Regions from separate parts of the Streptomyces sp. NPDC050988 genome, predicted to be linked through region 3. Evidence: riboswitches for the same ligand, from Rfam matches in the RefSeq annotation. Region 3 holds a riboswitch; each other region holds the start of a gene.
What was found. A riboswitch is a leader RNA that binds a small molecule or an ion and turns the genes downstream of it on or off. The one in region 3 is predicted to bind cyclic di-AMP.
Positions count from the first base shown of each region.

Region 1 (7,756 bases), on a different contig from region 3:
CGAGGCGCAGGCCACGGCGGCGGCGAGCGGGTTGCCCATGAAGGTCGGGCCGTGGGCGAGGACCGGCACCTCGCCCCGCGAGATCCCGTCGGCGACCCGCGCGGTGCAGAGCGTGGCCGCCATCGTCAGATAGCCGCCGGTCAGAGCCTTGCCCACGCACATCACGTCCGGCGTCACCGCCGCGTGCTCCGCCGCGAACATGGCGCCGGTGCGGCCGAAGCCCGTCGCGATCTCGTCGAACACGAGCAGCACGTCGTGCGCGTCGCACGCCTCGCGCAGCACCCGCAGATACGCGGGGGAGTGGAACCGCATCCCGCCCGCGCCCTGCACCACCGGCTCCACGATCACCGCGGCCAGTTCGTCCGCATGCCGCTCGATCAGCTCGCGCAGCTGGTCCGCGTACGACTCCTCGTACGCGACCGGCGGCGGGTCCGCGAACACCTGGCGCGGGAGTACGCCCTGCCACAGCTCGTGCATCCCGCCCTCGGGGTCGCACACGGACATGGGCTGCCAGGTGTCGCCGTGGTAGCCGCCGCGCCAGGTCAGCAGGCGCCGCTTGCCCGGGCGGCCGAGGGAACGCCAGTGCTGGAGGCACATCTTGACCGCGACCTCGACGGACACCGAGCCGGAGTCGGCCAGGAAGACATGCTCAAGCCCTTCGGGTGACATGTCGACAAGGCGTTTCGCCAGTCGTACGGCGGGCTCGTGCGTGAGCCCGCCGAACATCACATGGCTCATCCGCCCGAGCTGGTCGCGGGCCGCCTCGTTGAGCGCGGGGTGGTTGTAGCCGTGGATCGCCGACCACCAGGACGACATGCCGTCGATCAGTTCGCCCGGTTCACCCGGTTCGCCGTCCGTGCCGGACAGCCGCAACCGCACCCCGCTCGCCGACTCCACGACGAGCGGTTCCTGCCGGCCCGGCATCGGCCCGTACGGGTGCCACACGTGCCGCCGGTCGAGCTCCAGCAGTTCGGGCACGGAGAGGCCGGACACGTGCGGGTCAGGCATTGGGCGCGAGGTCCGTTCCGGCACCCCGGCGGCGTACCGCGACCAGGTCCGTACGCGCCTCGGAGGCTCGGGCCGCCTCCGGGACCCGTGCCGCCGCGGGCGCCTGCTCGTCGGCGGTCGAGCCGCACGGGCCGCAGCCGCCGCCCTCGTGGGAGCCGCACCCGGCCTCGGCGTGGGAACCGCAGCCCGCGCCGGTGTCCGCGGTGACCCGGTGCTCCGGAAGCGTCACCTGGCCCGTGCCCTCCACCTCGAACCCGGCGTCCGCGATCATCTCCAGGTCGGCCTTGCCGGCCTGGCCCTCGGTGGTCAGGTAGTCGCCGAGGAAGATCGAGTTGGCCAGGTTCAGGGCGAGGGGCTGCATCGTGCGCAGATGGACCTCGCGGCCGCCCGCGATCCGCACCTCGACGTCCGGGCAGACGAAGCGGACCATCGCGAGGATCCGCAGACAGCGCTGCGGCGTGAGGTTCCACTCCTTGGCGAGCGGGGTGCCCTCGACCGGGATCAGGAAGTTGACCGGCACCGAGTCCGGGTCGAGCGCGCGCAGCGAGTAGACGACGTCGACGAGGTCCTCGTCGCTCTCGCCCATGCCCGCGATCAGCCCCGAGCAGGCGGACAGGCCCGCGGCGTGCGCCTTCTGGACCGTGTCGACGCGGTCGGCGTACGTGTGGGTGGTCGTGATGTCCCCGTACGTCGACTCGGACGTGTTGAGGTTGTGGTTGTAGGCGTCCGCGCCCGCCTCGCGCAGCCGCTCGGCCTGGCCGTCGGAGAGCAGCCCGAGGCAGGCGCACACCTCGACGCCCTCGTTCTGGTCCTTGATGGCCTTGATGGTGTCCGAGACCCGGTCGACGTCACGGTCGGTGGGACCGCGTCCGCTCGCCACCAGGCAGACCCGCTTCGCGCCGCCCGCGAGCCCGGCCGCCGCGGCCTCGGAGGCCTGGTCGGGTTTCAGCCACGTGTACTTCAGGATCCCGGCCTTGGAGCCGAGCCGCTGCGAGCAGTACGAGCAGTCCTCCGGGCACAGGCCCGACTTCAGGTTGACCAGGTAGTTGAGTTTCACCCGTCGGCCGAACCACTGCCGGCGCACCTTGCCGGCCGCGGCCACCACATCGAGGAGTTCGTCGTCTGAGGTCGCCAGTACGGCCAGCGCCTCTTCGCGGGTCGGCAGCTCTCGCCGAAGCCCCTTGTCCACCAGCGTGTTCAGCAGGTCCATGAGGTCCGATCCTGGCCTATCCGACCGCGCCGGGCCAAGGAGGGACCGGACAACGGAGGCCGTTCGACGTGTGGGTATTGCCACATCATGGGCGGCTGGTGGTCCGGCTAGGGTCTGTGCGTTGCCTACAAAAGGCAGGTGGGGACGGGCCGGGCGAAATGTCATGTGTCGGCGCCCCATGGAACACCCTCACCTCATGGCCCGGAGGACATATGTCGGGATCGCCTTTCGAGTGGATCGACGAGCAGGCGCGGGCGCGCCGCCGGGCCGGACTCGTCCGCACCCTGCGTCCCCGCCCCGCCGACTCCCCGCTCCTCGATCTCGCGGGCAACGACTATCTGGGCCTGGCGAGGCACCCCGAGGTCACCGAGGCGGCCGCGAGCGCCGTGCGGGCCTGGGGCGCCGGAGCGACCGGCTCCCGGCTCGTCAGCGGCTCCACGGAACTGCACGCGGAACTCGAACGCGAGCTGGCCGAATTCTGCGGGTTCGAGTCCGCGCTGGTCTTCTCCTCGGGGTACGCGGCCAACCTCGCCGCGGTCACCGCGCTGGCGCCGCACGGCTCCCTCGTCGTCTCCGATGCGGGCAACCACGCCTCGCTGATCGACGGCTGCCGTCTCGCGCGCGGCACCACCCAGGTCGTCGCGCACGCCGACCCCGACGCCGTCCGCAAGGCGCTGGGCACGCATGCCGGACCCGCCGTCGTCGTCTCCGACACGGTCTTCTCGGTCGACGGCGACGCGGCCCCGCTCACCGGACTCGCCGCCGCCTGCCGGGAGTACGGCGCCGCCCTGCTCGTGGACGACGCGCACGGTCTCGGCGTACTCGGTGACGGCGGCCGGGGCGCTCCGCACGCGGTGGGCCTCGCGGGCGCGCCGGACGTGGTCACCACCGTCACGCTGTCGAAGTCGCTCGGCAGCCAGGGCGGCGCCGTCCTCGGACCGGCCCACGTGATCGACCATCTGGTCAACGCGGCCCGTACCTTCATCTTCGACACCGGTCTGGCCCCCGCGGCGGCGGGCGCGGCCCTCGCGGCCCTGCGTCTGCTGCGCAGGGAACCGGAACGGGCCACGCGCGCGCGTGGCGTGGCGACCACCCTGCACGAACGGCTGACGGCCGAGGGCCTCGAAGCCGTACGACCGGACGCCGCCGTCGTCTCCGTGCGCGCACCCTCCCCGGAGCGGGCCGTGCGCTGGGCCGCGGACTGCCGCGAGGCCGGTCTCGCCGTCGGCTGCTTCCGTCCCCCGTCGGTGCCGGACGGCATCTCACGGCTGCGGCTCACCGCCCGCGCGGACCTCACCGACGGGCAACTCGACCGTGCCGTACGCGTGATCATCGAAGCGCGGCGATAAAGCCCTCCCAGGCTGCGGGGGCGAAGGCCAGGGCGGGACCGGACGTGTTCTTCGAGTCGCGCACCGCGAGCAGTCCGGCCCATGGGCCGGAGCCCGGACGGGCCGTCTCGACGCAGTTGTTCATTCCCGTGCTGCGGCTGCTGCGCTGCCACCGCACACCGTGCAGACGGGTGCTCGAAGGTACGGACCGAGGCAGGGGGGCGGGCATGGTGCCTCCTTATGCGCCGTGAGCTACACCGGCGATGAAATCCAACGTTTCCTCGGGCGAAAGGGCGTGGACCTGAAGGGAGTCGAAGGCCTCGCTGTAGGCCTGGAGGTCTTCTTTCCGTTCGAGATAGAGGCTACTCGTCAAGTGGTCTAGAACAACCACATCCAGATCAGATGTGCTCGGAAACGAAAAAATAACAAAGGGCCCTGTCACGCCGACATGAGCTCCAACTCCGAACGGCAGCACCTGAATCCGCACGTGAGGGAGTTGCGCGGCCTCTCCGAGGTGCTCCAACTGCCGTGCCATGACCCCCGGTCCGCCGACCGTTCGTCGTAGGGCCGCCTCGTCGAGAACCGCACTCAGTCGGAGCGGTGGATTCGAACGCAGTACGTCCTGGCGGGCGAGGCGCACCTCCACCAACGCGTCGACCTTGCCGTCCGGCGCCCCGTCCACAGCCGCCCGGGTCACCTCGCGGGCGTACTCCGGCGTCTGCAGAAGCCCCGGCACGACGGAGTTCTCCAGCGTGCGCATCACGCTGGCCTGCGACTCCAGGCTGATGAAGTCGCTGTAGGTGGACGGCAGAAGGCCCCGGTAGGCGTGCCACCAGTGGTGCCGGCCGTTGTCGTCGGAGCCCGCCAGCACCACGAGCAACTCGCGCAGCTCCGCGTCCCGGACCTCGTAGGCGTCGAGCAGCAGCTCCACGTCCGCCGGCTTCACCCCGCTGTGGCCGGTCTCGATCCGGCTCACCTTCGACTGGTGCCAGCCGACGAGCCGGGCCGCCTCGCCACTCTTGAGGCCCGCACGGGCACGCAGGGCACGCAGTTCGGCACCGAGCTTCCGGCGGCGCACAGCGGGACCGTACTGCATGGCCGTCTCCTTCCGACCGTCGCGCCGGCGCTATATCGTCCGGCGTCACGCCGACCGTAGAGGACAAACCGGCCCCCCGCCCAAATACGGTCGGCCGTCGCAGAGTTCACCGCTTCGAGCGACAGATATATGCATATCTCGGTGGATCGGCACCGCGAACGCCGAGGTAGTGGCACTCTGGCGCAAGCACCAGTCCGGGACCGTACTCGAAGTCATCCGCTTCGTGTCGGACTCCGGTCCCGTGGGAAAGGGACGACCTCGCCATGGCAGACCACCAGGAAGCATCCGTCACTCTGCCGAGCGATCCCGCCTCGGTCTACGCCGCCCGCACATACGTCATGAACGTGCTGGCCGAATGGGGACTTCCATCCGACACGGAGGCGGCCGACACGGTCCGGCTCATCGTCTCGGAGCTCGCCACCAACGCCGTACAGCACACGTTCGGGCAGTCGCCCACCTTCACGGTGGACATCGAACTCGACCGCGACGAACAACTGCGCATCGGCGTGACCGACAGCCACCCGCGCTTCCCGAAACGTTTGCCCGCGGCCGTCCAGCAGGACAACGGCCGGGGCATGGTGATCGTCCGCTGGCTGACGGCCGAGTGCGGCGGCAAGCTGACGGTCCGGCCCACCAGAGAGGGCGGCAAGACGGTCTCGATCATGTTGCCCTGGACGGCGCCGGTGCAGCCCGTGACGGCGGACTGAGCGCCGTACCCGCGCCGTCGAGGTCGGTGCCGCGCTCGCCCTGCTCGGCGTCGGGCTCGTCCTCGTACCACCGGTGGCGCGAAGGTGCCCGCTAGTCCTCGTCGGCGGAGCCCTGCATCAGGTGGGGGATGAGCGCCCACAGCCCCGCGCAGACGACCAGGGTGGTCGCACCGGCCGCGATGCCGCCCGCCCGGCTCGTCGCCACGTCCACGACGAGCAGGACCGAACCGGAGAGGGCGAGCGCGAGCACTCCGAGCCCGATCTCGGCCAGATGCGAGGACGCCTTCACGACCTGAGGCTTGGCGCCCTGCTGGAAGAGCCGGCGATGCAGCGCGGCGGGGGCGGTGAAGAGGGCGGCTGTCAGTACGGAGAGCAGCAGCGTGACGACGTACGTGGTGCGCTGGAACAAGTCCAGGGAGGGGAAGCGCGGGGTGAACGCGAGGGTGAGCAGGAAGGCGAAGAGGATCTGCACCCCGGTCTGCGTGACCCGCAGTTCCTGGAGCAGTTCGTTGAAGTTGCGGTCGGCGCGCTCAAGCCGTGTCTCGTTGCGCTCCTCGTGGTGATGAAGGTCGCCCATAAGTGAAGGAGTAACCACTCTGCGGCGAATATCACGCACCGGGCCCCGGAAGGTGGCCGCGGCGATCACCGCGGCCACCTCCTGGGCGGGTCACCTGACCCGGCCGTACCAGACGCTCTTCGTCCAGATCTTCTGGAGCTTCACCACTTCCCCGGTCTTCGGGGAGTGCCAGATCCGTCCCTTCCCGGCGTAGATGCCGACGTGGTACACGTTCCGGCCCGAGTGGAAGAAGACCAGGTCTCCCTGCTTGCGGTTCGAAGCGGAGACATGGTTCGTCTTGTTGTACTGCGCGGCGGCCGTACGCGGCAGGGACTTGCCCGCCTTCTTGAACGAGTAGAGCGTGAGGCCGGAGCAGTCGAAGCGCTTGGGCCCCACGGCTCCGTACTTGTACGGGGAGCCCTTCTTCGAGGCTGCTACCTGGAGTGCCTTCGTCGCGGGTGTGGCCGCTTCCGCGCCGGACGTGAATCCGGGGGCCACGATGCCGCCGCCGACAGCGGCGATGGTGAGAGCCGATGCGGTACCGGCCCTGCTGAACAGCGACGGGACACGATTGAGCGCAGTCATGCGCAACCCTTCGTCAGCCGCCTGTGAAGGATGACCTGTCGGATTCGGGCTGGCGAAGTTGCCCGGCCGCTGACGCGGCTTCACCCCAAGGGCTGCTCGGCCCGGTCATGGCGTGACCGTTCCGGCGACCCGTCGTGCCTGGGTCCTCCACTCCTGCCGATCCACTTCTGTCGACCGGTCATCCGGGCGGCGGCAGGACTCGGCGTCCGCCCGGATCGCCCCGCCGCTTGTGGCGGGGGCTTGTCGTCGGAAGGGATCTTGACGCACGGATGTCCCAAAAGCCGAGCGGAATCGGCGATTTGTGGGCTTACTCACCACTCACCCGTTCGGGTGGACAGCCATTCCCACGGGAGGGCGTCGAGGGGGTCGACGACCCTCGTACCAGCACCGGAACGTCTTATTCCGTACGGAGGCTACGCGTGTTGCGCAACCTCCACGGGCCTGTAAAAGCAGCCCTGACTACGCTGTTCGGTGGTACACCTTTCGGTCCGTTTGAACCCTGAACCGGACGTTCCGTCAGATGCCTGCGTGACGCCGGGTCGGTGGCGGTACGTCAGCTGTCGGAGCGCGGCGGTAGCGCGATCCGGCCCGCTCGGCGCTCACCGTCGAGGACGCGCAGCGCCCGCGCCAGGGTCGGCGCGTGCACCTCGTGCTCGCCGCGTTGGTGCATCAGGGCCAGCGCGTCACGCAGCGCGGCAGCCTTGCCGACCAGGGCCTGGGCGGCCCGCAACCCCCGGTAGGTGTCCCCGGAGTGGGCCGGGTTGATCCGGCCGAGCAGGTCCACCACTTCGAGGTAACGGTCGATCAGCTCGGCCTCGGCACGCGTCAGGGCCGGCAGCGGCGGCAACTCGGGTGGGAGCATCGGCCGCTCACCTCGCGCCGGGTGCACTCTGGGTGGACTTCCGGCTCGCGACGATCCGGTCGACCAGTCCGTACTCCAGTGCCGCCTGCGCGTCCAGGATCTTGTCCCGCTCGATGTCCGCACCGATCCGCTCCCGGCTCTGGCCCGAATGACGGGCGAGCATCTCCTCCAACTGCTCACGGGTACGCATCAACTCGTCGGCCTGAATGGCCAGGTCGGACGCCTGTCCCTGGACGGGCTCGGAGAACGACGGCTGGTGGATCAGCACGCGGGCGCCCGGCAGCGCGTACCGCTTGCCCGGTGTGCCGGCCGCGAGCAGCACCGCCGCGGCCGACGCCGCCTGCCCCAGGCAGATGGTCTCCACCTCGCAGCTGACGAACTGCATCGTGTCGTAGACGGCCGTC
Region 1 covers NZ_JBITFQ010000003.1:490,519-498,274, reverse strand. Annotated here, with positions in the region: gene ACIBEI_RS10485 (adenosylmethionine--8-amino-7-oxononanoate transaminase) at 1-1,008, opposite strand, end outside; gene bioB (biotin synthase BioB) at 1,001-2,218, opposite strand; gene ACIBEI_RS10475 (8-amino-7-oxononanoate synthase) at 2,431-3,567, shown strand; gene ACIBEI_RS10470 (DUF397 domain-containing protein) at 3,548-3,775, opposite strand; gene ACIBEI_RS10465 (helix-turn-helix domain-containing protein) at 3,785-4,642, opposite strand; gene ACIBEI_RS10460 (ATP-binding protein) at 4,906-5,349, shown strand; gene ACIBEI_RS10455 (DUF6328 family protein) at 5,441-5,926, opposite strand; gene ACIBEI_RS10450 (C40 family peptidase) at 6,017-6,490, opposite strand; cyclic di-AMP (ydaO/yuaA leader) riboswitch at 6,494-6,705, opposite strand; gene ACIBEI_RS10445 (hypothetical protein) at 7,044-7,352, opposite strand; gene ACIBEI_RS10440 (ATP-dependent Clp protease proteolytic subunit) at 7,360-7,756, opposite strand, start outside.
Region 1: linked by a shared signal. The riboswitch ahead of ACIBEI_RS10450 (C40 family peptidase) and the one ahead of ACIBEI_RS40475 (NlpC/P60 family protein) in region 3 are both predicted to bind cyclic di-AMP.

Region 2 (7,756 bases), on a different contig from region 3:
CAGGCCGCGACCACCGGTCGAACCGTGGCCCGCCCCGAAGGCCCTCAGGCCCCCGGACCTTCAAGCCACCGGCTCGATCCGCATCTTGATGTCGTCGGGCGACAGGCTTCCCTTCGCCACCACGCGGTCCCCGGAGGACTCCCCGCGCAGTCGCCGCCCGATCCACGGCACCAGGTACTCGCGCGCCCAGTGGATGTTGTCGCGCCGCATTTCGAGCGTGCCGCGCGGCGGCAGGGGCGGCCACGGCTGGTCGGGGTCCGCGGGCACTTCCAGGCCGAGGACCTGGCCGGCGCGCAGGGCGACCCGCGTGTGTCCCTCGGGCGACAGATGGAGCCGGTCGCCGTCCCAGGCCCGCCGGTCCTGGATGGTCTTGAGGGACCACAGGTCGAGCACGGGACAGCCGTACCGGTCGGCGATGGCCCGGATATGGAGGTTGTACGTGGCGATCTTGCCGCGCATGTGCTTGAGCACGGGCACGCCACGGGTGTCGAAGCCGGTGGTCACGAGGACCGTGCCGACGGCCGAGGTGAGGTCCGCGACGGCGCGCTCGAAGCGCTCCGCGACCTCGTCGGGGTCGGTTCCCGGCCGGATGATGTCATTGCCGCCCGCGCAGAAGGAGACCAGGTCCGGCGCGAGTTCCTTCGCGCGCGTCAACTGGTCCTCGACGATCTGGTCGAGGAGTTTCCCGCGGACGGCGAGGTTGGTGTAGTCGAAGTCGCCCTCGGGCCGGCGGTCCGCGAGAAGCACCGCGAACCGGTCGGCCCAGCCGACGAACGCCCCGTCCGGGCCAAGGTCGCCGACGCCCTCGGTGAAGCTGTCCCCCACCGCCACGTACGACCCGATCACTGATCTGTTGTCATTCTTCGAATCGTCTGCCACATCGGGTCATGATTCACCTTCGGGTGTGAGCTACGCGACCGTAGGAAAGGGTTGACGGGCGGTGAGATAAGCCACTCGTCAAGTGTTGGTCAATCCCGGAATAAGGGGCTCCATCAGGGACGTTGTCGCAGCTCGCGCACCCTGAAGTCCGTGATCCTGAAGTGACTCCACACCGTCCGGAACGCGAAGTGCCCGCTCGTGTACGGCTCTTGGTCCACGAAGTCGAGGACGAGCCGCCCGTTGTTCCACCACTGGACCGTGGAGCCGTTCGAGACGATCCGGACGCGGTTGGGCTCGTTCGCCGTGAGTAGGGGCTCCGTGTAGTCGAGGACGAGCGGCCGGACGCCCGCCTCACCGACGTAACGGCGCAGCCTGGTCGTGGTGTTGGTGTTGGCGCCGTATCCGGCGTAGTACGTCGTGAGGTGGTCGTACTCGTCGAGCGCGCCGACCCTGTGCGTGGCGAAGAGGTCCTCGGGGGAGCGGACGTCCGTGGCGTTCCAGAAGTTGTTGAGGTCCGAGACCCGGTCGTTGGCGCCGCCCGCCGAGACCGGCGTGGCGGTGTACTCCAGGACGTAGGGCCCTCGGAGCTTGCGCTTGAACCACACGGTCGCGCCGCTCGGCACGTCCATCTCCAGGACGCCCCGGGACGCGGTGACGCTGCCGCCGTCCTGCAGTTCTGTCGCCCACTGGCCGAGGCCGTGCCGGAAGTCGTCGCGGGCGATGAGCCGCCCCGGACGGTGCCGGGGCGCCGCGCTCGCGGAGTCACTGTGTCCCGGCTTCCGCACCCCTGTCGACCCATCGCCCGGCCATGCCACAGACGTGCCACAGAGCCGAAACACCGAAGGCCGGACCCCGGGGATCACCGGGTCCGGCCTTCGGAGACGAGCGGAGTGGTACGCCGTGCGGGCGCGCCTGGCGTCGGGTCAGACGGAGACGCCCTTGCCGCGCAGGTACGCCAGCGGGTCCACGTCCGAGCCATAGTCCGGGGTGGTGCGGATCTCGAAGTGCAGGTGCGGGCCGGTGACGTTGCCCGTCGCGCCGGAGAGGCCGACCTGCTGGCCCTCGGTCACGGCCTGTCCGGCCGAGACGGAGAGGGAGGACAGGTGGGCGTACTGGGCGTAGTGGCCGTCTTCGAGCTGGATGACGACCTGGTTGCCGTACGCGCCGCCCCAGCCGGCCGAGACGACCGTGCCCGCGCCGACGGCCTTCAGGGACGTGCCGGTCGGGACCACGAAGTCGACGCCGGTGTGGTACCCGCTGGACCACATGCTGCCCGACATCTTGTACGGGGTGCCGACGCCCGCGCCCGCGACCGGCAGCGTGAAGCCGGCGGCACTGGCCGCGGCGGCGGCCTTGGGAGCGGCAGCAGCCTTCGGGGCCGCGGCCTTCTTCGCGGAGGACTGAGTGGTCTTGGAGGCGCCGGAGTCGGAGCTCGACGTGGCGGCGGCCTTGCCGATCGACAGCTTCAGGCCCGGGTGGATCAGCGCCGGGTCACCGCCGATCGCCTTGCGGTTGTCCTCGTACAGCTTCTTCCAGCCACCGCTGACGTCCTGCGTGTCGGCGATCTTCGACAGGGAGTCGCCCGCACGCACCGAATAGGTCTTGGCCGCGGCCTTCTTCGCCTCGGCCTTCTTGTCTGCGGCGGCAGGCGCCGATTCGGCGGCCTTGCTCGCGACATTCGAGACGCTCGCCACGGAATCGGCGGCGGACTGCGGAGTCGCGGCGTGCGCTCCGGTCGCACCGAGCAGCGGAAGGGCGAGCGCCGCGCCGCCGGTTCCGGCGACGGCTATGGAGCGGGTGAAACGCTGGGACTTGGGACGGCGGTGCTTACCCTTCGCGGGCATGGCGAATTCCTCTCCGGCGCCTGCGAGGTGAGCTGTCGGGTGCGAGCTGGAGATGCCCGGCCGTGTTTGCGCACGACTTAACCCCTAGCCGTTCCGGAGACCGGAACAGGCGTTCTACCTGTGGGTCCCCCGCTCCTGCCGTGTACGGGTGGGTGAGCGGATTCCGGGCGGCGGCAGGATTGGGCGTCCGTCCGGATTGGTGGCGAACGTAAGCGACATGAAGACGCAGGAACAACCTTTGGGGTTTCCTGTGTACCCCGTTCTCTTGATCCCTGACCGAAATGACGGTCACGCTGCGTAAATCAGGGATCTCCCCCGTTTGTTAAATCCCTGAAAACGCAGCTGAATTACGTGAACATGGCGACAGCGGACCGTCACGAATATGACGCTGCTCACGGAGTGCCGTTGCAGGAGCCTTTATTCCAGAGCGAGTTGGAACTAAGGCTCCATTACGGACACAACAGTCACATGCGACGCAGCCGGAAAACTGCCGCATCAAGGTCACCACGCAGCCCCGTCCGCAACCCGTGGTGCAACAACACCGCACCGCGGTGGACTTCACCCGTTTCGAGGCATTCGTACGACGCCGCCGGGTCGAGCCCGCGCAGCCGCACCGGAGCGACCGGTTCGCCGTAGTGCTGGGCCTGGAGCCAGGCGAGGACGACGACCTCGCCGTCACGCGAGTACTGCACGGCGCTCAGCCCTCCCTCCGGCGCCCTCAGCCGGTGGAGGTCCCCGCCCTGCACGACGGGCCGGATCTCCTTGTAGAGCTCCACCCACGTCCGCGCCTCGGCCAGCTCCTCCTCGCTCCAGCGGGTCAGGTCGCCGCCGACACCGAGCACTCCGGCCATCGCGCTCATGAAGCGGAAGCGCAGCGAGCTGACGCGGCCGTTGAGCTGGGTGTTCGGACTGTCGGTGACCCAGGCGGCCATGGTCCGCGCGGGATGCACCTGACTGAAGCCGTGCTGGATGGCGAGCCGGTCGAGCGGGTCGGTGTTGTCCGAGGTCCACACCTGGTCCGTACGCGCCATGATCCCGAGGTCGATCCGGCCGCCGCCGCCCGAGCAGGATTCGAAGGCGACGCCCGGGTGGGCCGCCCGCAGCCGGTCCAGGAGGCGGTACAGGGCGTGCACGTGGTCCACCCAGAGCCGCTGCGGGTAGGCCTCGCCGGGCCACCCCGCGTCGGTGAAGCAGCGGTTGAAGTCCCACTTCACATAGTCGATCGGCGCACTGGAGAGCAGCGTGTCGAGCCGCTCCCACAGATACTCCTGGACGTCCTCGCGGGCGAGGTTCAGTACGAGCTGATTGCGCAGCTCCGTCCTCTTTCGTCCCGGTTGGAACTGCACCCAGTCCGGGTGCGCGCGGTACAGCTCGCTGTCCGGGTTGACCATCTCGGGCTCGACCCAGATCCCGAACCGCATCCCGAGCGCGTGCACCTCGTCGGCGAGGGGCTTGAGACCGGCCGGGAAGCGGTCGGGGTTGGGCGTCCAGTCGCCGAGCCCGGCCCGGTCGCTGGTGCGCGCCCCGAACCAGCCGTCGTCGACCACGAACAGCTCGACCCCCATGGCGGCGGCCCGCCGCGCGAGCGCCCCCTGCTGCTCCTCGGAGATGTCGAACTCCGTGGCCTCCCAGGAGTTGTAGAGCACCGGCCGGTGCTCGTCCGCGTCCGGGATCACATAGGCGCGCTGGTAGGCGTGCCAGGCACGGCTCGCGCCGCCGAATCCGCCGTCGCTCCACAGGCCCGCGAAGACGGGCGTGACGAAGCTCTCCCCCGGCTCCAGCCGTAGCAGCCCCGAGTCGTCGTACCCGACCCCGCCGGTGATCTGCACGCGCGCGTCCGGGAGTTGGGCCACGGCGATCCGCCAGGTGCCCGACCAGGCGAGGGCGCACCCGTAGACCTCGCCCCGCTCCTCGGTGGCCGCTCCGTCCGGGTCCAGGGCGACCCAGGGCAGGTGCTGGTGCGAGGTGTGCCCGCGCCGGCTGCCGATGACCTTCTCACCGTAGGTGAGTTCGGAGCGTACGAGCCGGGACTCGGCCGCCCACCGCCCGTGCAGCTGGGACAGCCGCCAGCCGTCGCGCTGCGGCAGCGTCCAGGCCGCGGAGTCGGCGCGCAGCACCTCCAGGGCCGGCCCCTCGTTGTCGAGGGTCACCCAGCGCTCCACGACGTCGGTCCCGGCCCGCATCCGGTAGTGCAGCGTGATCCCGAGCCCGGAGTCGGAGAACCGCAGCCGCAGCTCGTCGCCGTCCGCCTCGTACGTCTCGAAGCTCCACTCGGTGCCGCGCCGCTCGTCCGTCCGCACGGACAGGGCGGGCCGCACAAAACGGGGGCCGCCCTCCACCGGGTACTCCTCGTGCCCGTCGAGGGTGGCCTCGAAGGCCCAGTACTCCGGTCCCGGGCCGGCCGCGAGTGCCTCGGCGTCGGCGAGCGCGATACGCGGACCCCAGTGCAGATGCAGCAGCGCGTCGTCCTCGCCGAGCCGCAGGGCATAACTGCTCGCCGGGCCCGAAAGAAGCCACGTACGACCGTCTTCGCCGATCTCCAACATCAAACCCTCACAGATCCGAACAGGCACGCTCAATCATCAACATCATTATGGGCCGCGTACCTCCCCGGCAACGCCTGTGGACAACTCATTGGCGTACGAATCGATGTCGTATCGTCGAGAACGCACTTCGCCGACGAGCCGCGTCGGCAGCCGAATGGGAGGAGCCCCCGTGACGCAGCAGGTCCCGTCGACCGAGCCCGAGCTGGCCGGAGTGCGCAACTTCCGTGATGTGGGCGGCCTGCCGACGGTGGACGGCCGGCGAGTGGCGTACGGACGGCTGTTCCGCAGCGGCCACCTCGCGCACGCGACGGAGTCGGACGCCGAGTTCCTCGCCTCCCTGGGCCTGCACACGATCTTCGACTTCCGCAACGCCGCCGACCAGAAGCTCGAAGGGCCCGACGTCGAGCTGCCGGGTGTGCGGAACGTGAATCTTCCGCTGACGGACCCGGCGCACGGGGCCGAGTTCTGGACGATGGTCCGCGACGGCGACATCGACCAGTTGCGCTCGATCCTCGGTGACGGCAAGGCGGCGGACCGGATGATCGGCTCCTACCGCGCGATAGTCAAGGAGCGCACGGCCGAGCACCGCCAGGTGCTGCACTCGATGGCCGAGGACAGCGTCCCCGCCCTGATGCACTGCGCGGCGGGCAAGGACCGCGCCGGCATCTCCATCGCCGTCACCCTGCTCGCCCTCGGCGTCGAGCGCGAGGCCATCGTCGCGGACTACCTGGAGTCGAACGCGACGCACCGCCGCTACAAGGTGCACCGCAGCAAGTCCTCCGCCTCCGCGTACTCACCCGAGGTGATGGAGCTGCTCAGCCCCCTCTTCGACGCACGCGCCGAGTACCTGGAAGCGGCCTTCGACACGATCGAGGAGAAGTGGGGCGGGGTGGACGCCTACCTGGAGCAGGGCCTGGGCGTGACCCCCGAGGTCCGGGAGCGCCTGCGGGAGCGGTTCCTCGACTGACCGGCTGCCCGCCCCTCAGAGACGGGCGCCGCTACTGCCCCTGGGCTCCGAGCGAGAACAACAGGTAGATGAAGGCGGCGAAGATGTGCCCGACCGCCACGTAGATGATGAGCCGCACCCACAGAGCGCGCGGGAACTTCTCCTCCATGTCCTTCATGACGTCTCTCCGGGGGTCGTCGGCCCGAGGCACAGCGTGGCCGTGGGGCTCTGCAGCAAGGTGTGTACGAAGAGGAGCTCGGCCCCGTCCCGGTCCGCGGCGGCGATCCGGTGCGGGGTCAGCGAGTCGAAGTGCGCGCTGTCGCCGGGCTCCAGGACATGCGCGGTGTCCCCGAGGCGCAGCCGCAGCCGTCCATCGAGGACGTACAGCCACTCCTCTCCGGGGTGGACCCGCACGATGTCGCCCTGGGCCCCGTACGGGACGTGCACGCGCAGGGACTGCATGCCGCGTCCGGCCGCACCGGCCTGCCAGTACGTCCAGCCACCGGCCCGGGTGGGCTCCATGTCGGCGGCGCGCACGACGGCGTCCCGCTCGGCGACCGTCTCACCGAGCAGCTCGGAGACGGTCGTACCGTAGATGCGGGCCAGCGCGAGCAGCATCGGCAGCGAGGGCTGGCGCTGCCCGGTCTCCAGCCGGGACAGGTGCGCGGGCGAAAGGCCGGCGGCGCGGGCCGCGGACTCCAGGGTGAGGGAGGCACGGCGCCGCAGCGCACGCAGTTGCGGTGCGACCGCGGGCACCGCGGGCAGCTCGTCGGCCGCCCCCGGCTCGGAAGGGCTCGTACCCTCGACAGGGTTCATGTCCTCCATTGAGCCGGAGGCTTGCCTCTGAGGCAAATTTCTTACCTCAGAGGCAAAAAGCGAGGACCCCTACCGGTTGGCGACCGCCTGCTTCACCAACGTCTTCCCGAAGTCCCACATCAGGCCGCCCCCGCTGTGCGCGTCGGCCATCACGGCGGTGAAGGCCTCCACGAACCGGTCGACGTCCCGCTCTCCGACGACCAGCGGCGGAATCAGCTTGATGACCTCCAGGTGATCGCCGGAGACCTGGGTGAGGATCCGGTGCCGTTGGAGCAGCGGCACGACCACCATCTGGGCGAACAGCCCCTTCCGCGCGGCCTGCAGCATCGTCCAACGGCTGCGCAGCTTCAGCGACTTGGGGCGCCCGAACTCGATGCCGATCATCAGCCCACGGCCGCGCACATCGCTCAGCAGCTCGTACTTGTCGACGAGTGCCGCGAGCCGGGACTTCAACTGCTCCCCCGTGGCCCGGGCGTTGGCGACGATCTGCTCGTTCTCCATGGCCGACAGCACGGCGAGGCCCGCCGCCATGGCCTGCGCGTTGGCCCCGAAGCTCGCGGAGTGCACGAGGACGCGGTCCATGGTCGAGTAGACCTTCTTGAAGATCCAGTCCTTGCCGAGGGTGGCCCCGACGGGCACATACCCGCCGGACAGCGCCTTGGCCACGCACACCAGGTCCGGCTCCACACCGTCCTCGTGCTGGTAGGCGTAGAAGTCCCCGGTCC
Region 2 covers NZ_JBITFQ010000001.1:810,074-817,829, forward strand. Annotated here, with positions in the region: gene ACIBEI_RS03530 (SGNH/GDSL hydrolase family protein) at 61-846, opposite strand; gene ACIBEI_RS03535 (DUF6250 domain-containing protein) at 993-1,664, opposite strand; gene ACIBEI_RS03540 (peptidoglycan DD-metalloendopeptidase family protein) at 1,803-2,723, opposite strand; cyclic di-AMP (ydaO/yuaA leader) riboswitch at 2,728-2,892, opposite strand; gene ACIBEI_RS03545 (alpha-galactosidase) at 3,188-5,269, opposite strand; gene ACIBEI_RS03550 (tyrosine-protein phosphatase) at 5,439-6,236, shown strand; gene ACIBEI_RS03555 (DUF6126 family protein) at 6,268-6,393, opposite strand; gene ACIBEI_RS03560 (helix-turn-helix domain-containing protein) at 6,390-7,031, opposite strand; gene ACIBEI_RS03565 (aspartate aminotransferase family protein) at 7,101-7,756, opposite strand, start outside.
Region 2: linked by a shared signal. The riboswitch ahead of ACIBEI_RS03540 (peptidoglycan DD-metalloendopeptidase family protein) and the one ahead of ACIBEI_RS40475 (NlpC/P60 family protein) in region 3 are both predicted to bind cyclic di-AMP.

Region 3 (7,756 bases):
CACCGGGCCGTGTTGCTGACCCCGGCGCACCAGTTTCCGACCGGGGTCGTGCTCGGGGGCGCGCGGCGCCGGGAGCTGATGCGGTGGGCCGGTGAGGGCGGGCTGGTGGTGGAGGACGACTACGACGCCGAGCACCGTTACGACCGAGCGCCCGTGCCCGCGCTGCGGTCGCTGCTGCCGGAGCGGGTCTGCTACGCCGGGAGCGTGTCCAAGCTGCTCGCGCCCGCGCTGCGGATGGGCTGGGTCGTGGCACCCGCGCGGTACCGGGAGGCGCTGGTCGCCGCGAAACGGTACGCCGACCTCGGCAACGCGGTTCTGCCCCAGCTCGTGCTGGCCCGGCTGATGGAGTCGGGGGAGCTGGAGCGACACCTGCGGCTGGTGCGGCGGCGCCATCGGCGTCGGCGGGACGCGATGATCGGGGCGATACGGGCGTGTCTGCCGGGGGCGGTGGTGAACGGGGCCGCGGCCGGGCTGCATCTGCTGATCACGTTCGGCGGGGACGACAGCGACGGTACGGGCGGCGGGGCACCGGGAGATTTCGGTGACTGCGACTTCGCTGACACCGACCTCGCCGCCGCCTCGCTGGCCCGCGGGGTCAAGGTGCACCCCCTCTCCTGGCACCGTCAGCGGCCGGGCGGCCCACCCGGTCTGCTGCTCGGGTACGCGGCGTCCCCCGTATCGGCGATCGAGGAGGGCATCGCCGTCCTGGGCGAGGCGCTGCGCGAGGTGAGGTGAGGTGAAGCCACGGGGCGGGGTGTCGCCAGGTACGTAGGAGGCGGGGGAAACGGAACGGTGGTGTCAGTCGGCCAGATCCTCAGTCGGCCTGATCCTCACGAGCCGGAGCCGGAGCCGGAGCCGGAGCCGGAGCCGGAGCCGGCGCTGGAGCCGTGGTCCGCTGCTCGGCGGGTGTCGGCGCCCGCGGACCCAGCACCCGCACGGCCCACCGATAGTGCCGTACGGCCTTCACCACGCCGATCAGACCGGTCAGCCAGAGGATGAATCCGATCCCCATCACGAGCACCACGTCGCTGTAGGCGTCACGTCCGGGCCTCGCCTCCGCGGGCCCCGCGAACGACGTCCACAGCCCGAACGCGCAGATGACGAGCGAGGAGAGCAGCCAGAAGAGGCTCAGGCCGGAGGAGCGCAGGCGGGCGTCGGTGGGCGGATGGCTGTCCAACCGCAGCCAGGCGTCGAGAAGTTGGCTGATATGGCGGTCCCGCCGGACGGCGAGGACGACGGCCACGACGGAGGGCGCCAGCGAGGCCAGACCGAGGACCGCGAAGAGCGGCCCCAGGATGAACCCGGTGGGATCGCGCTGCTCCAGTTGCTGCAACGGCAGTACCAGCAGCGCCCATCCGATGATCGCCGCGACCGCCAGCAGCCACAGCAGCAGCACCCGATGGACCCCGAGACTGCGCCTGCGCAGCTCCTCCAACGCCCGCCCGCGGTCCGCCAGCAGCGCCGACCTGTCCGGCCAGCCGCTGATGTACGCGGGCGGCGGCGGAGGCGGCAGCGTGGGGCCGGGCATCGAATCCTTCGGGAGGGCGACGGCGAACCAGGCGGGACGGGACGGAAGAGAGCGAGGTGGACAGGACCGGAGCGGATCGCGACCGTGCGGTGCGGCATGTCGAACAGTGCCACGCCGCCACGCCGACGCTACCCCGCCGGAGTACCCGTGCGATGCCCATCCAAGCCGGACCGATGCCCGAACGGCTTGAACTCCCCCGCTCTCTTCACTCAATCCCCTGCCTGTGCCTGCGCCTCTGCCGGTTCGCCGGACGGCTCACGCCACGCGCGTGGCCCCCGCGAACGGCATCTCGTCGATCGGCGCCACCCGCACCGGCGCCGACGGATTCGGCGCGTGGACCATCTGCCCGTTGCCCACGTACAGCCCGACATGGCTGATGCCCGAGTAGAAGAACACCAGGTCGCCCGGGCGCAGTTCGGACCGCGACACCCGCTGGCCCGAGTTGATCTGCGCGTACGTCGTGCGGGGCAGCGAGATGCCCGCGGCGCGGTACGCGGCCTGCATCAGTCCCGAGCAGTCGAAGGCGTCGGGTCCGGTGGCGCCCCACACGTACGGGCTGCCGAGTTTCCCGTACGCGTACGAAACGGCGGTCGCGGCACGGGAGTTGGGGGCAGTGGTCGACGATCCCGGGCCGACGCCCGGATCGCGCGGGCCCGCGGCGGAACGTGAGGCACGCGCGTCGTCCGCGCCGATCCGGGCCCGGTCCGCGTCCGACAGTCGCGACAGCAGGTCCCGTGCCTCTCCCAGCTTCCCGGTGACGGTCGTCTTGTGCCGCTTCAGCTCCGCCTTCCGCTCCTTGAGCGAGGTGAGTTCCACGTGGGCGGCCCCGCGCAACTGCTCGATCTCGCGCAGCTGTCGGCGTACGCGCGACACGTTCGAGGCCTGCCTGCTGCCGGCCCGCTCGGCGAACGCGGCCCCGTCCAGATACTGGTCGGGATCGGAGGAGAGCATGAGCCCCAGCGCGGGGTCGACGCCACCGTCCCGATATTGCGCGGCGGCCAGTGAACCGAGCGCGTCCCGCTCGGAGTTGAGCCGTTCCGTCCTGCGCGCCGCCTCATCCTGCAGCGTGTCCAGGCGGCCCCGCGTCCTCGTCGACTTCTCCTTCGCGCCGTTGTACTTCTCGGTGGCGACCTCCGCCTCCTGGTACAACTTGTCGACCTTCGCCTTGACCTGAGCGGGTGTCAGCTCCGGGGCGGCAGTTCCCGTCCCCTCGAACCCGGTCGCGCTCGCCGCGCCCGCCAGCGCGATGGTGAAGGCGGTGCGGGCCGTACTGCCGCCGACTGAGCGCTGTCTCGGCTTGCGGTGCGCTGCCACGTGCGATCCACGTCCTTCCGTACGGCCGCCGAGGCGTTGGTGCTGCCGCGGCGGCGGCCCTCAGGGGCCGGTTGCACGTCCGGCGGCGGCCCGCACAGGGGGAGCGGGCCGCCGCCGGACCTTTCTCGGCGGTGGTGTCCGGATGCCGCCCCTGACCCGGGCGGTGGTGGGGAGCCGGTCACCTGGTGAAGGACGCTAAACCTGGGACCGCGGCGGGGGTAACGGCATGTACGGAACTGGTGGGACTCGGACATGAGCTGACCGGGTACGACCGCGATCCGGGCCCGGGGCCGCCGACTTGACGTGGTGCGGTGACCGATGCGCGGATTGTGTGGAAACGGGCGGCGAACCGGTGCTATGGGCTCCGCCGGGTTGGGGCGCGGGAGCTGCCCGGGGCTCGTGGGGCCGACGGGGCCCGGTGCGTGGGGCAGGCGGGGCCGGGTGTGCGGGGCGGGCGGGACCGGGTGTGCGGGCGGGGGCGGTGTGCGGTGGTACGGAGGCGTTTGGTTAGTGTCCGGGCCCATGGACGTACTCATTCATGTCTTCGTCGCCCTGCACATCATCGGCATCGCGTCCCTCCTCGGCGGCTTTCTCACGCAGCTGAAGGCCATGAGCGACGGCACGGCCCGCTTCAGCCCCGCCATGCTCCACGGCGCGCTGACCATGCTGGTCACCGGCGCGATCCTGGTCGGCCTCAACCAGGCCGACGACCAGACCGTCAACAACATCAAGATCGGCGTGAAGCTGGCCCTGCTGGTCGTGATCCTCGGCCTCGTGTACGTGAAACGGGACGAGGAAAAGGTGGAGAACAGCCTGTTCGGCCTGGTCGGCGGGCTGACCACGGTGAACATCTTCATCGCGGTGCTCTGGACCTGAGCGGACCCAGGAGCCTGAGTGGAAATGGGAGAGGGCACACGCGCGCGTGTGCCCTCTCCCATTTCCACTCAGATCTACGAAAAGCCCCTCACGCCGGGCGCACCACGCTGTGGACCGGCATGTAGTAGATCGACTCCTCGCGGACGTACGCCCCCGGCTTGGGCGCGTGGATCATCATTCCGTCGCCGATGTAGATGCCGACGTGGCTGATGTCGTCGTAGAAGAAGACCAGGTCACCGGGCTGGGCGCTGTTCACGGAGACCGTCGTGCCGACCTTGACCTGGTCCCACGTGGTCCGCGGGAGCGTGACGCCGGCGGCCTTCCAGGCTGCCTGGGTGAGGCCGGAGCAGTCGTACGAGCCGGGGCCGCTCGCGCCCCAGACGTACGGCTTGCCGATCTGGGCGCGGGCGAAGGCGAGCGCCTTGTCGGCCTTGGCGGTGTAGGCGGCGGAGCCGGACCCGGAGGTCCCTGAGGTGCTGCCGGAGCCCGTGGAGGTCCCGGTGCCCTGCGCAGCCTCCTGGCGCCGCCGCTCGGCGTCGGCCGCCTGCTGCCGGGCCAGCTCGTCCGCCCTGCGCTGGGCCTCTTCCTGCTTCTGCCGCTCGATCGCGGCGAGCCGCGCCTTCTCCTCGGTGGTCAGCTTGGAGAGGAGGTCGCGCGCGGTGGCGAGCTTCCGCTGGACGTCCGCCTTGGACGTCTTCAGCGAGTTCTGCGTCCTGGTGAGCGTCTCCAGGCTCTCGGACGCCTCCTGCCGCCTCTCCGTCGTGGCGGTCTGCTGCGTCACGTAGTCGTCGACCGACTGCTTCTGGCGGCTGGTGAGCCGGTCCATCAGCTGGGTCTGGTCGAAGTAGTCCTGCGGATTGTCCGCGAGGAGGAGGGAGGCGGTGTCGGGGGCGGCGGCCCCGGTGCGGTACTGCGCGGCGGCGAACGTACCGAGTTCCTCACGCGCGTCGTTGAGCTTTTCTGTGCGGCGCGCCACGTCGTCGAGGAGGGTGTCGACGCGCTTCTTCTGCTTGGTGGTCTTCTCCTTGGCCGCGTTGTACTTCTCGCTGGCCGTCTCCGCCTGGCGGTAGAGGTCGCCGACCTTCTTCTCGACTTCCTCAAGGCTCGGCCTGGGCTCCTCGGACGGCGACGCGTTCGCCGTCTGGGAGAGGAGGGCCACCGAGGTCAGAGCCGCGGTGGCGATGGCCGGAGTCCGTATGCCCATGGGGCTGGGGGGCCGGGACCTGCGGTGTGGCGCCACGAGGGCGTCTCCTTCCGTCGTCCGCCTACCGAGTTAGCTGTCGGGTTCGGGCGGGTGCTCCGGAAGGTTTGCCCTACGGTCCGTTTCCCCGAAGGGAGTTGGACCGATTCACCCCAAGGTCGGTGGGTCCCCGGCTCCGTAGGCCACGAGGACCTGCCGGACTCGGCGGGGGCCGCTCGGCCCGGCGTGTTCGCCGGTGCGGGTCGTGCGGCCCACATAAAATTTAGCTAACTCGTGTGGCCCCTGTGAAGTTTGATGTGCGATATGCCCGATACATTTTCGTGACCTTAGCTTTGAGGTCGACTCTCGGTAGTCAATTCAGATGGGTCTGGCCCGAGTTGTCCACTCGATGAAGCCCGGCCTGCTGGAGCGCCCCCTTGGGGGCGCCCCGATAGGGGCGCGGGGAACTGCGCGACAAGCCACAACGAACCCGCACCCGCGATACGACCCCCAGGGACTTCCCGTGAAGCCGCAGGTCGACCATCTGATCGCGGACTGCCACAAGCCCCCACCGGAGAGTGACAGCCCCCGTGGCGAGCAGCCACGGAAACCCGCACGCCCGCGGAGCGAGCCCGCCGAGTTTCCAAGGTGGCGGCACGCTGTCAGTGGGGACGCCTAGACTCGGAGAGCGATGAGCAGCCTCTTTGATGACAGCTTCCTGGCGGACCTCAAGCCCTCGCGGGCCCACGAGGAGGAGCCCCCGCCGCCGCCCGAGGGCGAGGCGTCGGAGTCGGAGCCGGTTCCGGACGATTTGTTCGGCGGCCGCTTCGACGTGCCGCCGAGCCGGGACGGCTACTACCGCGACGGCGCCCCCCGCCCGCACGTGGACCCGGCCGCGCTCCTGGACGGGCTGAACGAGAACCAGCGCGCGGCGGTGGTCCACCACGGCTCGCCGCTGCTCATCGTGGCCGGCGCCGGCTCCGGCAAGACCCGTGTGCTCACGCACCGCATCGCCCACCTCCTGGGCGATCGCAGGGTGCACCCGGGCCAGATCCTCGCGATCACGTTCACGAACAAGGCCGCGGGCGAGATGAAGGAGCGCGTCGAGCAGCTCGTCGGCCCGCGGGCCAACGCGATGTGGGTGATGACGTTCCACAGCGCGTGTGTACGGATCCTGCGGCGCGAGTCGAAGCAGCTCGGCTTCACCTCCTCCTTCTCGATCTACGACGCCGCCGACAGCAAGCGCCTCATGGCCCTGGTCTGCCGTGACCTGGACCTCGACCCCAAGCGCTTCCCGCCCAAGTCGTTCAGCGCCAAGATCTCGAACCTGAAGAACGAGCTGATCGACGAGGAGGACTTCGCCGCCCAGGCCGCCGACGGCTTCGAGAAGACCCTCGCCCAGGCCTACGCGATGTACCAGTCCCGTCTGCGCGAGGCGAACGCGCTGGACTTCGACGACCTGATCATGACGACGGTCAACCTCCTGCGCGCCTTCCCGGACGTCGCCGAGCACTACCGCCGCCGCTTCCGGCACGTCCTGGTCGACGAGTACCAGGACACGAACCACGCGCAGTACGCCCTCGTCCGCGAGCTGGTCGGCACCTCCGAGCACCCCGTGGACGTACCGCCGAGCGAGCACGACCTCCCGCCGGCCGAGCTGTGCGTGGTGGGTGACGCGGACCAGTCGATCTACGCCTTCCGCGGCGCGACCATCCGCAACATCCTCCAGTTCGAGGAGGACTACCCGAACGCGACGACGATCCTGCTGGAGCAGAACTACCGCTCCACGCAGACGATCCTCACCGCCGCCAACGCGGTCATCGAGCGCAACGAAAGCCGCCGCCCCAAGAACCTGTGGACGAACGCGGGCGCGGGCGCCCAGATCACCGGCTATGTGGCCGACACCGAACACGACGAAGCCCAGTTCGTCGCCGACGAGATCGACCGCCTCACGGACGCGGGCGACGCGAAGGCGGGCGACGTCGCGGTCTTCTACCGTACGAACGCGCAGTCCCGTGTCTTCGAAGAGGTCTTCATCCGCGTCGGCCTGCCCTACAAGGTCGTCGGCGGCGTCCGCTTCTACGAGCGCAAGGAGGTCCGGGACGTCCTCGCCTACCTGCGCGTACTCGCGAACCCCGAGGACTCCGTACCGCTCCGCCGCATTCTCAACGTCCCCAAGCGCGGCATCGGCGACCGCGCCGAGGCGATGATCGACGCGCTCTCCCAGCGCGAGAAGATCAGCTTCCCGCAGGCGCTGCGCCGCGTGGACGAGGCGTACGGCATGGCGTCCCGCTCGACGAACGCCGTCAAGAAGTTCAACACGCTGATGGAGGACCTCCGCACGATCGTCGAGTCGGGCGCAGGCCCGGCGACGGTCCTTGAGGCGGTCCTCGAACGGACCGGCTACCTCGCCGAGTTGCAGGCCTCGACCGACCCGCAGGACGAGACCCGCATCGAGAACCTCCAGGAACTGGCCGCCGTGGCCCTGGAGTTCGAGCAGGAGGCCGGCGAGGGCGAGGCACCGGGCGGCCTCTCCGCCTTCCTGGAGCGGGTCGCGCTCGTCGCCGACTCCGACCAGATCCCGGACGAGGAGGAGGACGGCTCCGGCGTGATAACGCTGATGACCCTCCACACCGCCAAGGGCCTCGAATTCCCCGTGGTGTTCCTGACCGGCATGGAGGACGGCGTCTTCCCGCACATGCGCGCGCTCGGCCAGACCAAGGAGCTGGAGGAGGAGCGCCGCCTCGCGTACGTCGGCATCACGCGTGCGAGGGAGCGGCTGTACCTCACCCGGTCGTCGATGCGCAGCGCCTGGGGTCAGCCCTCGTACAACCCGCCGTCCCGCTTCCTGGAGGAGA
Region 3 covers NZ_JBITFQ010000031.1:106,007-113,762, reverse strand. Annotated here, with positions in the region: gene ACIBEI_RS40495 (PLP-dependent aminotransferase family protein) at 1-735, shown strand, start outside; gene ACIBEI_RS40490 (hypothetical protein) at 815-1,528, opposite strand; gene ACIBEI_RS40485 (NlpC/P60 family protein) at 1,784-2,842, opposite strand; gene ACIBEI_RS40480 (hypothetical protein) at 3,365-3,718, shown strand; gene ACIBEI_RS40475 (NlpC/P60 family protein) at 3,807-4,958, opposite strand; cyclic di-AMP (ydaO/yuaA leader) riboswitch at 4,965-5,136, opposite strand; gene pcrA (DNA helicase PcrA) at 5,590-7,756, shown strand, end outside.

Region 4 (7,756 bases), on a different contig from region 3:
GCTTCTCGGTGATGACGTTCCAGCCGGCCCAGTCGTCCTCGTACAGCGGGTCCTCGATGGAGACGAGCGGGTAGGCCGCGACGAGCTCCTCGTAGTACTCCGTCATCTCGGCGGCGGAGCGCTCCTTGCCCTCGAAGAGGTACTTGCCGTCCTTGTAGAACTCGGAGGCGGCGACGTCGAGCGCGAGGGCGACCTGCTGGCCGGGGATGTAACCGGCCTCCTTGATCGCGTCGAGGATCAGGTCCAGGGCCTCGCGGTTGGAGCCGAGGTTCGGGGCGAAGCCGCCCTCGTCGCCGAGGCCGGTGGACAGACCGCGGCTCTTCAGGACCTTCTTGAGGGTGTGGTAGACCTCGGCGCCCCAGCGCACGGCCTCGGAGAAGGACTCCGCGCCGATCGGGGCGATCATGAACTCCTGGATGTCGACGTTGGAGTCGGCGTGCGACCCACCGTTCAGGATGTTCATCATCGGGACCGGCAGCAGGTGCGCGTTCGGTCCGCCCAGGTAGCGGAAGAGGGGGAGGTCGGACGCCTCGGACGCGGCGTGGGCGACGGCGAGGGAGACGCCGAGGATGGCGTTGGCGCCGAGCGAGCCCTTGTTGTCGGTGGCGTCCAGGTCGATCATGGCCTGGTCGATGAGGCGCTGCTCGGTGGCGTCGTAGCCGACGAGCTCCGGGCCGAGCTGCTCGATGACGGCGAGGACGGCCTTCTCGACACCCTTGCCGAGGTAGCGGTTGGGGTCTCCGTCACGGAGCTCAACAGCCTCGAAGGCACCGGTGGAGGCGCCGGACGGAACGGCGGCACGACCCGTGCTGCCGTCGTCGAGGCCGACCTCGACCTCGACCGTGGGGTTGCCTCGGGAGTCCAGGATTTCCCGGGCTACGACGACGTCGATGGACGGCACGAGCATCTCCTTCTGGGATGTGACGCAAGCTGTCCGGGCCGAGGGCCCGGTTGGGTGCGGACCTGTGGTGGCCCCGCGGCATGAGCCTAACCGGCTGCCGGGGTTCGGCCAGCCCTCGACCGCCTCCTGGACAGAACCGAGAGTAAATTGTTTCCGAACGGAACAAAGCGGGAGGACGGCGAGAGGGAAGCGCGGGAAAGAAAAAGCCCCGCCCCGGTGCGTACGGGGGAACACGCACCGGAGCGGGGAGCCCGTGGGGGACGGGGGTGGCCCTCACGAGGCCTCCACTATGGGGGACACGGATGTGAGGGCGCTGTGGTTCAGCCGCAATCCGAATATGAACCCGGAGGTTCGGAGTCCGGAGATCCGGCCGAGGCTGAGCGGCCAAGGCCTCGGCCGGGGCGCGGCTGACCGAAGGTCAGCGGTGTCAGCTGAGGTGCAGCTGCTGGCCCGGGAAGATGAAGTCGGCGTCGTCGACGATGTCGTCGTTCAGCTTGTACAGCTTCGCCCAGCCGCCCTTGACGTTCTTCTTCTCGGCGATCTCGCTGAGGGTGTCACCCTTGACGACCTTGTACTCGCCGTCACCCTTCTCGACCTTCTTGCCGGTCGGGGTCTCGACGGTCTTCTTCGCGGTCGAGCGCTCCTGGGAACGCGAGGCGCGCTCCTCGGAGGACTTGGTGCTCTGCTGCTGAGACTGCGAGGTGCTCTGGCCGGAGTCGCCCGAGTTCGAGGGAGCCGGGGCGCCACCGGTCGAGGCGCCGGACAGGCCCACGCCACAGCTCGGCCAGGCACCCTTGCCCTGGCCCGCGAGGACCTTCTCGGCGACGGCTATCTGCTCGGCCTTGGAGGCCTGGTTGGCGGTGGAGGCGTACGCCGTGCCGCCGTACGCGGCCCAGGTGGAGGCCGAGAACTGCAGGCCGCCGTAGTAGCCGTTGCCGGTGTTGATCGACCAGTCGCCGCCGGACTCGCACTGGGCGACGGCGTCCCACTCGGAGGCGGTGGCGGCGGAGGCTCCCGTGGCGCCCATCAGCGGGACGGCGACGGCCGCGGTGGTGACACCGGCGAGCGTGGCGATGCGGGTGGCCTTGGACGGGCGGCGGTGCTTGCCCTTGCCGGAAAGCAGCATGAAGTGATCCCCTCACCGACGCCTGCGAGGTGAGCTGTCGGGTTCGGGCCGAGTGAGTTGCCCGGCCGCGCGACACTGCTGTCACGCGGCTTAACCCCAAGCCGTACCCGGCCTCAACGACCGGGTCCGGCACTTACCTTGGGTCCCCCGCTCCTGCCTACGGCGCTTGACGCGACGACTGTTCCCGTACGGCCGCTGGCAGGATTCGGCGTTGCGACCGTCGGGGCTCACCAGTGGCGAGCGGTCACGACCGTAGACACGCGATCCGCCGAATTTCAAAGACGATCAGGCTCTTGAGATCCATGTCTCACTTTCACCAAATCGGACATTCAGCGCGAACTACCGCTGTTTTTCGCCCGATTCGACGCCTTGATGACCACATGGCACATCGCGCGTACCGCTACTTGTCCGCCGTCCGCAGGCCGTCCACATCGAGGCTCTGACCGGGGATGATGAAGTCCGGGTCGTCGCCGATGGCTTCCTTGTTCTCGGCGTAGAGCGCCTGCCATCCACCCTCGACGCCAAGGGAGTCGGCGATCTCCCAGAGGCTGTCGCCGGAACGCACGGCGTACGAGCCCTCGGCGGCGACGCGCGACTCGCTGTCGCTGCGCGAGGCGTGCCGGCCGGCGGAGTCGTCCGCGCGGGAGTCGGTGGCGCCCTCGTCGGCACTGCCACCCCTGTGACGGCCGGAGCCAGTGTCTTCCGTTCCGGAACCCTCGGCCGAAGCATCCCCACTCTGGGACGACTTGTCCGGGTCGTCACTCTTTGCGGTGGCACCTGTGGACGGGCTGCCGGAATCCTGTGAGTCGGCGCTGTCACCGCTACCGCTGGACGAGTCGGACGAACTGGAAGAACCAGACGTGTCGGACTTCGTCCCGTTGCTGTCGTCCCCCATACCCAGGCCGGACAACGGAGTCGGGGAGTCGTCCGCGACCCCCGTGTCGACGTCGGCCGAGCCGGAGTTCTGCGTCAGACCCGCGACGAGACCGCAGGTCGCCCAGGCACTCGCGCCCTGCTTCGCGAGGATCTTCTCGGCGACGGATATCTGCTGCGAACGGCTGGCCTGGTCGGCGCTCGGCGCGTAGTCGAGGCCGCCGTTGTCCTCCCAGGTCTCCTGGGTCATCTGGAGGCCGCCGTAGTACCCGTTGCCGGAGTTCGCGCTCCACGAGCCACCGCTCTCGCACTCCGCGACCGCGTCCCAGGTGGTACCGCTTGCGGCACTCGCGCCGGTCGCACCGAGCAGCGGGATCGCGATGGCCGACCCGGTCACGCCCGCCGCGACGAGGAGAGCCGGAGCCTGACGGGGGCGACGGTGACGACCGTTCCCGGAGAGCATGCGGTTGCCTTTCGCGTGACAGCAAGGACTGCGCACAGCGCGCAGCCGACGACTGCGCCTGTGACTGCTGCGGCAGGTGGGACCGGCCGCATTGATGGGTGAACGTATAGGCAGTCGAACTCTTGTCACAAGTCGATGCAGCGCAGATAACGTGAAGATCACAAACTTGACGGAGTCTCATGTTCCGTCGACTCCGTCTGCTAGTCACCCGCTAGTCCGTACGCACCTTCCCGGAAGGGGCGAACTCCACCGGAAGCGTGCGCAATCCGCGCATGATGAGCCCCCCACGCCATCGCAAATCGGCGGAATCGCCCGCGAGTTGCAGATCAGGGAGGCGGGTGAGGAGCGTGGCCAGCGCGGTCTGGCCCTCCAGCCGGGCGAGGGGTGCGCCGAGGCAGTAGTGGATGCCATGGCCGTAACCGAGGTGCTGGTTGTCACGGCGGGAGAGGTCCAGGGTGTCGGGCTCGTCGAACCGGGCGGGGTCACGGTCGGCGGCGGCGAGCACGACGAGTACGGGGTCGCCGGCGGCGATGTCCTGCCCGCCGATGCTCAGCGGCTCGGTGGCGAACCGCCAGGTGGCCAGCTCCACCGGCCCGTCGTAGCGGAGCAGTTCCTCGACACCGCTCGCGAGCAGGTCCATGCGGCCGGATGCGAGGGAGTCCTGGAGCTGTTGCCGCTGCTCGGGGTGGGTGAGCAGCGCGTACGTGCCGTTGCCGATCAGGTTCACCGTCGTCTCGAAACCGGCGAACAGGAGGATGAAGGCCATCGCGGCGGCCTCGTTCTCGGTGAGGTGCTCGCCGTGGTCGGAGGCCCGGATGAGACCGGAGAGGAGGTCCTCGCCCGGCGCGGGCAGCTCCGTCAGTTCCTCGCGCTTGCGGTGGATGAGCTCGGCGAGATAGCCGCGCATCTTCTTCACGGACCGCGCCACGCCCCCGCGCGGCCCTCCGCCGTGCCGGATCATCATCCCGGCCCAGTCGCGGAAGTCGTCCTGGTCCTCGCGCGGGACGCCCAGCAGATCGCAGATGGCGTAGATGGGGAGCGGAAACGCGAACTCGTGGATGAGGTCGGCCTCTCCCTTCTCCACGAACCCGTCGATGAGCCGGTCGGTCAACTCCTGCACCCGGGGCGCGAATTCGGCCACCCGTCGAGGTGTGAACGCCTTGCTGACGAGCCGCCGGAGCCTGGTGTGGTCCGGCGGGTCGATGTTGAGGAGGTGCGTCATCAGCTCGGCCTTGCGCTCGCCGGGGATGCCGGTCTTCCCCTTCGCGTGCGCGGGCTCGTCGTGATGGGCGGGGTTCTTGCTGAGCCGGCCGTCGGCAAGGGCCTGCTTGGCATCCGCGTACCGGGTCACCAGCCAGGCCTCGACCCCGCTGGGGAGTTTCGTCCGATGCACGGGGGCGTGCTCCCTGAGCCAGGCGTACGCCGGGTAGGGGTCGGTCGCGAACTCCCAGGTGAAGAGTTCCGGGGCAGGTTCCCCCGCGGAGAGCTGAGCAGGTGTTTCCGTCACTCCTCGACCGTATCGGGAGGGTGGTGAAAGCCGCCCCGAGATCGTCGTGGCCCGCCGCGGCCGCTCTCCGAGCCGGGCTCAGTTCCGCGGCTTGCGCTGTTCGTCCCGGAACATCCTTGAATCACCTGCTCCTTGACCCCGTGAGCCGGAAACTCCATACATTCGCGCCCGTGGACCCCGATCTCCTCCGGACCAGTTTCTCGGTCGTCGAAAGACGAGCCGAATTCGCGGCCAAGTACTTCTACTCGCACCTCTTCTGGCACCACCCCGATGTCCGCTCCCTGTTCCCGCTGGATTTCCCGGAGGACATGGAACGCCAACGGGACCGTCTGTTCGCCGCGTTGACGCTTGTCGTGGGGCGGCTGGGAGAACCGGGGATGCACGAGTACCTGTGGGAACTGGGGCGGGACCACCGGAAGTATCTGGCGCGGCCGGAGCACTACGCGGCGGTGGGCACGAGCCTGATCGCCGCGTTCGCCACCGTCTCGGGGGCGGCATGGAACACGGAGGTGGAGAAGGCCTGGGACGAGGCGTACGCCGTGATCGCGGACGCGATGATGGACGGCGCGTGGGAGGCGGAGAGCAGGGGCGAGCCGCCCTGGTGGGACGCCGAGGTGCTCGGCCGCACCAGGCACGGGGACGACCTCACCGTGCTGAAGCTGCGCCCCCACCGCCCCCTCCTCCATCTGCCCGGCCAGTACGTGAGCGTCAACAGCCCCCGGATCCCGGGCGTCTGGCGCCCCTACTCCTTGGCCAACGCGCCCCGTCCCGACGACACCGTCGACTTACATGTCAGCCTCGTCGAGGACGGTGTCCTGTCCACCGAGCTCGTGCGGCGCACCCGGGAGGGCGATGTCCTGCGGCTCGGCGCGCCAGGTGGCCGGTTAACCCTGCGGACGCCGGTGGAGCGGCCCGTCACCTTCATCGCCGCGGGTACCGGGTGGGCTCCGGTGAAGGCGCTGCTGGAGCAGCTGGTGTGGGAGCCGGGCTCGTACGACGAGGCCCGGCTCTTCGTTGTCGCCCGGGACACCACGTACCTCTACGACCGGGCCGCGCTCGGGGAGTTATGCACGCGGCTGCCGCACCTCGACGTCACCGTCATAACGCCCGCGCCCGGCCGGCCGAAGGCCCAGGCCACCGGCCGGCTGCTGACGGCTCTGGGCAACCGGGCCAACTGGGCCCGCCACGACATCTATCTGGCCGGTCCGCCCAGGCTGGTCGACGAGACCGCCGATGTCCTCCCCGCTCTCGGCGCCGACCCCGAGCGCGTCTTCTGCGACGATCTGCCGCCCGCCGACCAGGGACAGGCCCGCCCGCTCGGCCCGGGCCAATGGCTTCTCCACCGGCCCCGCCCGCACTGGCACAACCCGTCGGCGCGCGCTCCCGACTGAGGGCCTCAGCACGGGAACCTGACCGACTCCCGCCTAGCCCTCACTCACCCGTATCGCGTCCCGGTACGCCCGCGCCGCCACCCTGAGCGCCGCCTCCGGGTCCACGCCGTCCGTCTCGGCGCGGACCGCCAGCGCCAGTAGTTCGTAGCCGACGCCCTCGCCCTGAGGCAGCGGCACCTCCAAGCCTGCCGTACGCGCGCGGGAGGCCAGTTTGGCGGCGAGTGCGAGGCCCGGCTGGCCGAGCGGGACGCCCTCGGTCACGGATGTCCGCCGCTTCTCGACGGCCTTGGTGCGCAGCCAGTGCTCCTTGACCTCCTCGGGGGTCGAGGCGGTCTCGTCTCCGAAGACGTGCGGGTGGCGGTGGATGAGCTTGGTGACGATGCCGCCCGCCACGTCGTCGATGGAGAAGGGCTCGTCATCGTCCTCCGGACCGCCTTCCTCGGCGATCCGAGCGTGGAAGACGACCTGGAGCAGAACGTCACCGAGCTCCTCGCGCAGCTCGTCGCGGTCGCCCTCCTCGATGGCCTCGACGAGTTCGTACGCCTCCTCGATGCCGTATTTCGCCAGGCCCTTGTGGGTCTGCTGGGAGGACCAGGGGCACTCGACTCGGATGCGGTCCATGACCTGGACGAGGTCGAGGAGGCGGGCGCCCGGGAGGTCGTACGACGCGGGGAGCAGTTCGAGGTCGGGCATCTGAACGCGCCCGGAGCCGGCGAGCCGGGCCAGGCCGTCCGTCAGGCGCGGCTCGCCCTCGCCGGTGGCCACGACGACGACCGTGTGCCCGCCGGCGCAGGCGTCGACCAGGTCCTCGGCGGTCGGCGCGGACTCGTCGACCTGGATGCCCGCCTCGCGCAGATACGGCAGCTGGGGGTGCGTGCCGTCCGCGCACAGGACGCGGTCGGCGCCGTGCAGCGTCTGCCAGGCGGGCCAGGACAGGAGTCCGGGCGCGACTCGGTGGCTGGTGGTGAGCAGGACGATGCGCCCCGGGCTGGATGCGTTCACACACCGAACGTAACCCACGCCACTGACATCAAGGTCACGTGCCGTGAGCGAAGAAGGATCAGGGCCGGACCGGCTACGCCGTTTCCTTGCTTCCCGACGAGGTGACCTCGCGCAGCCAGGGCAGCTTGGCGTCGACGCGGCTGCTCTTCTCCACGTCCCAGTCGCCGTAGCGCGGGTTCAGGTCGACGTCCAGCTTCTTGGACGCCTCGGACAGTGCCTTCCAGAAGGCGGGCTGGCTGGTGTCCGTGCCGAGTGCGGTGGCGAGCTTCTGGGCCTCGATCTGGACGCGGAGGTTGTCGTCGAGCCGCTCGGGCGCGACGCCGTACTGCTGGAGCCAGGCCACTTCCAGCGCCTTCGAGTCGCCCGCCTGCTTCTCCAGTTCGCCGCGGAAGCTCTGGACCTCCTTGCGGGTGACGGTCACGCCCGCGTCCTGTGCGGCCCGGTGCAGGACGCGGTCGAGGACCATGACGTGCAGGGTGTCGCGGGTGAGGCC
Region 4 covers NZ_JBITFQ010000021.1:103,898-111,653, forward strand. Annotated here, with positions in the region: gene eno (phosphopyruvate hydratase) at 1-901, opposite strand, end outside; gene ACIBEI_RS33750 (transglycosylase family protein) at 1,329-2,027, opposite strand; cyclic di-AMP (ydaO/yuaA leader) riboswitch at 2,032-2,202, opposite strand; gene ACIBEI_RS33755 (transglycosylase family protein) at 2,428-3,363, opposite strand; gene ACIBEI_RS33760 (cytochrome P450) at 3,575-4,870, opposite strand; gene ACIBEI_RS33765 (globin domain-containing protein) at 5,041-6,261, shown strand; gene ACIBEI_RS33770 (nucleoside triphosphate pyrophosphohydrolase) at 6,295-7,281, opposite strand; gene ACIBEI_RS33775 (SurA N-terminal domain-containing protein) at 7,337-7,756, opposite strand, start outside.
Region 4: linked by a shared signal. The riboswitch ahead of ACIBEI_RS33750 (transglycosylase family protein) and the one ahead of ACIBEI_RS40475 (NlpC/P60 family protein) in region 3 are both predicted to bind cyclic di-AMP.